3 regions of the Marinomonas profundi genome follow, and region 1 is predicted to be linked to each of the others. Evidence: predicted binding sites of a transcription regulator. Region 1 holds the regulator's gene; each other region holds the start of a gene.

Region 1 (2,270 bases):
AAGGCGTGGCTCTTATCACAACAGATACTTACCGCATCGCTGCCCATGAACAATTGAGAACATTTGGTCGCATATTAAATGTACCTGTTGAAGTGGTGAATGAGTACTCGGATTTAAATGAGGTGTTGGCAAAATATGCGAACTATTCTCTAGTGTTGGTTGATACTGCTGGTATGAATCCTAGAGACTCAAATCTTGAGCGCCAACTATTAATGATGAAGCGTGCTAGAGCCAATCTTAAAAAATTATTGGTGTTGCCTTGCACTAGTCAGCGACAAGTGTTGAAGACAGTTGTGGATGTCTACTCGCAAGTGCAGTTAGATGGGTGTGTTTTAAGCAAATTAGATGAATCTGCTTCACTTGGTGAAGCAATTAGTGTAGTTATTGAGGAAGGTTTACCAGTCGTGTATATCGCTGATGGTCAGCGCATTCCCGATGATATTGAGCCTGCGCGAGCCCATAATATAATCAGCCGTGCTGTGTATACGGCTGAGCACTATAGTCAGCTTTATGGGGCGTTAAAGTACGGCAGTTAATAAAAAAATGTTATTACTGAAAGCGTTACGCCAAACTATGTAGTACAGTGGATTGGCGCAACTAACTTAAATGGTAAAGGTTGCTTAGACTATTTTATGCAGACCAAAAACGGATACAGCACATACTCAAAAAAGGCAACGCTTCCGATTGATGCGATTGTTGAACAATATGGGTATTTGGTGAAAAAAATTGCCTACCATCTATTGGCACGTCTGCCAGATAGTGTTGATGTGGATGATTTGACTCAAGCTGGCATGATGGGGCTGATTGAAGCGTACAAACGTTTTGAGTCCACCAAAGGCGCTAGTTTTGAAACATATGCCGGTATTCGCATTCGTGGCTCCATGATGGATGAAGTCAGGAAAAGTGATTGGGCTCCTCGATCCGTCAGACGAAATGGTAGAGCCGTCACTAATGCGATAAAAGAATTAGAGGCAACTTTGGGCCGAGAGGCTTCAGATATGGAGGTGTCGGTTCATATGGGCATTACTATGGATGAATATCATGAAATGATACATTCATCCATGTCGACCCAGTTGTTTAGCTATGAAGAAATGCTAGACTCTGACTCTAGCCACTTAGACAGTGTCGAAGCTGAAGCTGGCAGTGCACCCTATTCTCTCGTTGAAGAGGATGGCTTTCAGCGTCAACTTGCGCAAGAGATAGAAGGACTGCCCGAGAGGGAAAAATTAGTATTATCGTTGTATTACAATGATGAGCTTAACTTGAAAGAGATTGGCGCTGTGTTAGGTGTCAGTGAATCAAGGGTGAGTCAAATTCATGGTCAAGCGGCTATACGCTTGCGAGCAAGATTAAGTGATTGGCGAGATTAAATTATGAGTTGTGAAATAGTACCGTTGGGGTGTGGAGGTCGCATTGGATAAAAACATGAAGATCCTGATTGTTGATGATTTCTCGACAATGAGACGAATCATTAAAAACTTACTGCGGGATTTAGGGTTTACCAATACAGTTGAAGCGGACGATGGAACAACCGCGCTGCCTATTCTTCAGGGTGGAACCATTGATTTTCTAGTGACCGATTGGAATATGCCTGGCATGACCGGTATTGAGTTACTTCGAGCGGTTCGCGCAGATGAGAAATTAAAAAGCATTCCTGTTCTTATGGTAACGGCGGAAGCCAAGCGTGACCAAATTATTGCGGCGGCACAAGCTGGCGTAAATGGTTATGTCGTGAAACCCTTTACCGCGGTAGCTCTCAAAGAAAAAATTGAGAAAATATTCGAACGAATAGATGCGGCCAAATAGGGAATTTAGATGCCAAACGTTTCAGGATCTGGTTTAGTAGAGTTTGAAAATCTTGTTAAAGACGGCGCTGTTGAGCTTTTAAACCATATAGAAGTAGGCGACTTCAGTGGCGCGATTAAGATAATCCAAGAGCTAAGCGAGGCTCGTCACAGCAGCTTCTATAATGAAGTTGGTTTTTTAACGCGAAGTTTGCATGATGCTATTCGTGATTTTCAAGTTGACTCAATGGATTTGGTTATTGGTGAAGGAGGCGACTCTGCCACTAAAATCACCGATGCGTCAGATCGATTGAATTATGTTATTGAAACAACCAGTGCCGCTGCCAATAAAACCATGGATATGGTGGACAGCAGTGTCCCTGTTGCCAGTGAACTACAATCTCAAGCTAGAGCACTGCGAAAAGATTGGGGGCGTTTAATCCAACGGGATTTAACACCACAAGAATTTCGAGACTTATATAAGCG
Region 2 (2,270 bases), 1.7 Mb from region 1:
CCAATAGCGGTCATATGTTCGTGTTCGATCCTGGCGCTTCATTAAACGATATTGTTCGTGCAGTGAATCAAGTGGGCGCCGCGCCTGGCGATGTCATGGCGATCTTGGAGAGCTTAAAACAAGCTGGCGCCTTGAACGCTGATTTAGTGGTGATATAGGTTGATTTGATGAATTCAGTACCACCTAAAGAAGACTTTTTCGCGGATTTTTCCACCTTAACCGCGTTAAAGACCAAGGCTCAAAAAGACCCAGATGGCGCGTTGAAAGATGTCGCCCAGCAGTTTGAATCAATCTTTATTAATATGCTGCTGAAAAATATGCGCAGCACCAATGAAGCCATTGGTGGCGGGCTTTTTTCCAGTGCGCAAACGAAACAATATCAAGAAATGATGGACTCTCAGATGTCTCAGGGCTTGGCGAAATCAGGTGGTATTGGTTTGTCAGAAGCACTGGTGCGTCAATATCAAACTCAGCAGCAAGGAGGTCTACGTTCCTCCGCAGCAAAAGAGCGGGGCGATACGGATTTTCTCAATCAAGTCGCGAAACAGGATTTAGTAAGAATTCAAGCTTTAGCGCATCGAGCTTCTACCGATTTTATCCAGTCGGTTCAGCAGGAAGCTGAGCAAAAGACCGCCGCGGTTTCTGGTGGTGACGCGGTTTCTGCGCCATCAGCCTTGTCTGTCGTGTTTGAATCGCCAGAAGCGTTTGTTGAGCACCTCTGGCCTCACGCTCAGAAAGCGGCGCAAACGCTAGGGGTCAACCCGAAAGCGGTATTGGCCCAAGCTGCATTGGAAACTGGTTGGGGGAAATACCCTATTGCCAAAGAGGATGGAGCGGCCAGCTTTAATGTATTTGGCATTAAAGCCGACAGCCGATGGCAAGGTGATCGAGCGGTGGTAAATACCTTGGAATTTCGTGATGGCGTCGCAAAACGCGAGAAAGCCGCCTTTCGAGCCTATGATTCTTTTTCGCAGAGCTTTGATGATTATGCGAACTTTTTGTCCTCTAGTGAGCGGTATAAAGATGCCCTCCAAGCTGGGGATGACGCGTCAATGTTTGCCGCTTCTTTGCAACAAGGCGGCTATGCCACAGACCCCAAGTATGCAGAAAAAATCGATAACATCCTTTCTAGTCAATGGTTTCAACGTTTGTAACAATAAAACCGCCCAATTCTCAGCATTGGTAAAGTTCTTGCATAAGTAGCCGATAGAGCTAAAGAAAGTGCACGGTTATTTTTGAAAAACGTACTATTTGAAAACGTACTAGGGGTGTGAGCTATGGGCTCAAATTTATATTCGATTGGTTTGTCTGGGTTACATTCCAGTAATGCTCGTATCAATACGACCGGGCAGAATACAGCCAATGTGGATACCGAAGGTTACAGTCGCCAACGAACGGATACTAGCAGTTCTCCCGTGGGCGGCGTTGTGCTTCGTGATACCTCACGCCTTGTTGATAAGTTTGTCAGTGCGCAAGTCAGGGCGGACACGTCGGATTTTTCCTACCATGATGCTTATCATTCTTTGATGTCCATGTCTGACAGCTTGTTGGCAGAAGACAGTGTGTCTTTAACCGGCTATCTTGATAAAGCCTTTAGCGCCTTGCAAGCCGCGAATAATGACCCAACGTCATCTTCCTTAAGGCAGCTTGCTCACTCCAGTTTGAATAACCTTGTTGAACAATACAAAACCTTATCAGGCTTAGTGCAGAATCAAGCCAACTTGGTTGACGAGCAGTTGTCATCGTCTTTGACCGACATTAATGCCATTACAACCAAAATATCGGATTTGAATGGCAAAATTTTGCGCGAAGAAGGTTTGTCTATTTCACCGGCAAATGAGTTGCGCGACCAGCAAGAGTTATTGGCAAAAGACCTTTCTAAGTATTTGGACATCAACGCTCAGTTTAATGATAAAGGGTTGATGACGATTCAGTTAAGGAATGGTCAGCCTTTGGTTATGGATCAAAACCCTACTGAGTTAAAGGTCGTACAAAACCCATTAAGCCCAAAGAAAATCGATCTTGTGGTCAGTTTTGGGGATTACAGTGTTGGTTTAAAAACAGACAGTCTTGGTGGCAGTATTGGCGGGCTGGTGGATTTTCGCTCAGAATTCAGTGAATACGCAGATCGTACCTTAGGGCAACATGCGATCGCCATTGCCGATGCTATGAATACGCAGAATGCGAAGGGCCTAGATGCGAATGGTGACTTCGGCCGAGATCTGTTTTCTTTGGGGAAAATAGAGATTTATTCCAGTAAAGATAATATC
Region 3 (2,270 bases), 1.7 Mb from region 1:
GCCGATCGTGCGGATACGGTGCCGGCTGTGTTTACGGAAATTCGCGTGCATTTTGTGGTGACTGGGCGTAATTTAAAAGAAAGCGTTGTTGCCCGTGCGGTTAAGTTATCGGCAGAAGAGTATTGCTCAGCTTCTCTTATGTTGGCGAGAGGTGGCGTTAACATTGTGCATAGCTTTGAAGTGATTGAAGCAGAATAAAAGTCTTGCTTTACAAAGAATTAAAAAAAGAGCCAAGGCTCTTTTTTTTTGTCTTAAGGCTGTTTGGAATCTGGGTGTTTCTTGAATGGTGTCCCCACCAGGACTCGAACCTGGAATAGCTGCTTAGGAGGCGGCCGGTATATCCTGTTTACCTATGAGGACGTATTCTAAAAAGGGATTTATACATTAATTATAGCTGAAAGACAATTGTAAGCTAAGTATGACGTTGATTTTTATGGTTTTTTAAGCGCGCCCTAAGGTGTGTTTGCTGCTAATGGGGCGAGTTGATCCTCTGGCAGTGTAGACTTTGTTTTTGCTGCTATGGCCTTGAAGAAGTTCGAATAGGTGTTTGTTACGCTTTTGTAGCGTATTTAAAATACGAGCGTTGGTATTGTTTTTGATTTTACACTGTTTTAGCAGTGCTTCGCAATCTTGCATAAGAAGGCGAATGTTGTCCATCGAGCTGTCTTGTGTGTTGAGCCAGTTTTTAAAGGCTTCTTCGGTGGGTTTTTTTCGGTCAACCACATCAAATTTAATGAGTACATTGATTCTTTTCTCATTAAGCTGGTTCATTTCATCAAGTAGGGTTTGTTTCTGTTCGGACAGGTTGATGATGATTTCACTGTCTAGCTTGCCGTACGCCAAGCGTTCTTCATCCAGAAGCGAGGAAAGTTCTTTTAATATTTCTTTGCTTCTGATGAATATCGGGGTAATGGGGATCATAAGGCAAACCGTTTACGCGCCACGCAGAAAGTGCAGCTTAGAATAGTGAATCCATGGAAGCCATGTTACTCGCTAATTTTTGGGTGTCTATTTTGTATTCCCCCGCCGCAATGGCGTTTTTAATTTGCTCTACCTTATCCATATCAACATCCGGTAGGTCATTCATTTTGGATTGTTGATTCTGTAGTACTTGTGCTGTACCGCTTAATTTAACGGTATCTTCCGCTAAGGTACCACCAGATGGTACCGCATTTTGTTTATCCGCCGCATTGCCCACCGCATCATCTTTTTGCGATCGCTCACTTTTATTGACCGTGCTTTGATTCGATAGACCTGTTAAATGTATTGCCATTGGGTTTTCCGCCCTTTCATGATTTGCCTGTCTATATTGTCGGCTTGGTCTACGGAAACTTTAATAAAAAGTCCCAAAAAGATTGAATTAGAAAATGCCGATTAGTTCTTACTCAATAGTTTACAAGAACCTCGCTGTCCGTTACAACTTTGGCGTATACAATTCGTTCCGAACTGGTGTTTTTAACACGTATTTGTTGGCCTTTTATGCCGTTTTCTAAGGCAACACCGTTCATTCTAACTATAATAGTACCGCTGCTTGCGGTAATGAGAACAATATCGCCTTTTTTCACTAAGGTGGGTTGGTTGGTCACGTTGTCGGTAAGAAAGGTGTTGATGCGTAAATTGCGTGAGGCGATTAGACCATAAGGTGGGTTCTCTGTCGTAAAAACGTGCCCCCTTAAACTGGTTAGGTCGACTTCTCCTACGTCGGTATTAGATTGATTGATCACTTGGCCTCGATCAATCGGGGTGATGGTTCTTATGGCTTCAATCATGATGGATTGTGTCACTGGGACGTATGATGTCCAGCTGGGTGAATCGCACGTTATTTCATAGTTGGTTCTTTTAGTGGCGTCAGGTCTTTGGTTGCTGATTTGGACTTTTGCATTGTCACAGTTGGGTAGGTAGTTTAATGCCGCTAGGTTGTTAAGGGCGATGTCGATGCGTGCGTTAGGGTATATTTCGATTAGCCTCGGAATTTCAATGTCATTGATATAATTGGTAATTTGTTGCTCAATAGGGGCCGCTAGCAGCAGCCCAGCTTGGCAACAAATGAAGGCTATCATTAGCCTTATGATTCGCATGATTTGCTCTCTTTGTTTATTATTAGGTTACAGATAAGATAGTTAGTAAAATAGTAGAAATCACTTTATCATTGGATGATGTATTTTAACAATTTTGGGGATAATACCTCAGTATAATGTTTGCTCATTTTGGAGGCGTTTATGGCCGGAGTTCTAGATACAATCAACCAACGTACACAGCTTGTGGGAGAA

Evidence for each region. The regulator FliA, encoded in region 1, starts transcription of late flagellar genes. The targets are predictions, from matches to a motif close to CTAAAGTTNNNNNNNNNNCNGCCGATA.
Region 2: a site for FliA is predicted at 1,183-1,209, ahead of flgK (flagellar hook-associated protein FlgK). Genes of this name have one in related genera too.
Region 3: a site for FliA is predicted at 1,311-1,337, ahead of flgM (flagellar biosynthesis anti-sigma factor FlgM). Genes of this name have one in related genera too.

What each region holds. Positions count from the first base shown of each region.
Region 1 is NZ_CP073013.1:767,346-769,615, reverse strand. Features, by position in the region: gene flhF (flagellar biosynthesis protein FlhF) at 1-536, shown strand, start outside; gene J8N69_RS03570 (RNA polymerase sigma factor FliA) at 633-1,370, shown strand; gene J8N69_RS03565 (chemotaxis response regulator CheY) at 1,426-1,806, shown strand; gene J8N69_RS03560 (protein phosphatase CheZ) at 1,816-2,270, shown strand, end outside.
Region 2 is NZ_CP073013.1:2,493,290-2,495,559, forward strand. Features, by position in the region: gene J8N69_RS11755 (flagellar basal body P-ring protein FlgI) at 1-158, shown strand, start outside; gene flgJ (flagellar assembly peptidoglycan hydrolase FlgJ) at 168-1,154, shown strand; gene flgK (flagellar hook-associated protein FlgK) at 1,278-2,270, shown strand, end outside.
Region 3 is NZ_CP073013.1:2,482,128-2,484,397, forward strand. Features, by position in the region: gene J8N69_RS11685 (OsmC family protein) at 1-198, shown strand, start outside; tRNA gene J8N69_RS11690 (tRNA-Arg) at 285-360, opposite strand; gene J8N69_RS11695 (flagella synthesis protein FlgN) at 442-921, opposite strand; gene flgM (flagellar biosynthesis anti-sigma factor FlgM) at 959-1,273, opposite strand; gene flgA (flagellar basal body P-ring formation chaperone FlgA) at 1,386-2,078, opposite strand; gene J8N69_RS11710 (chemotaxis protein CheV) at 2,220-2,270, shown strand, end outside.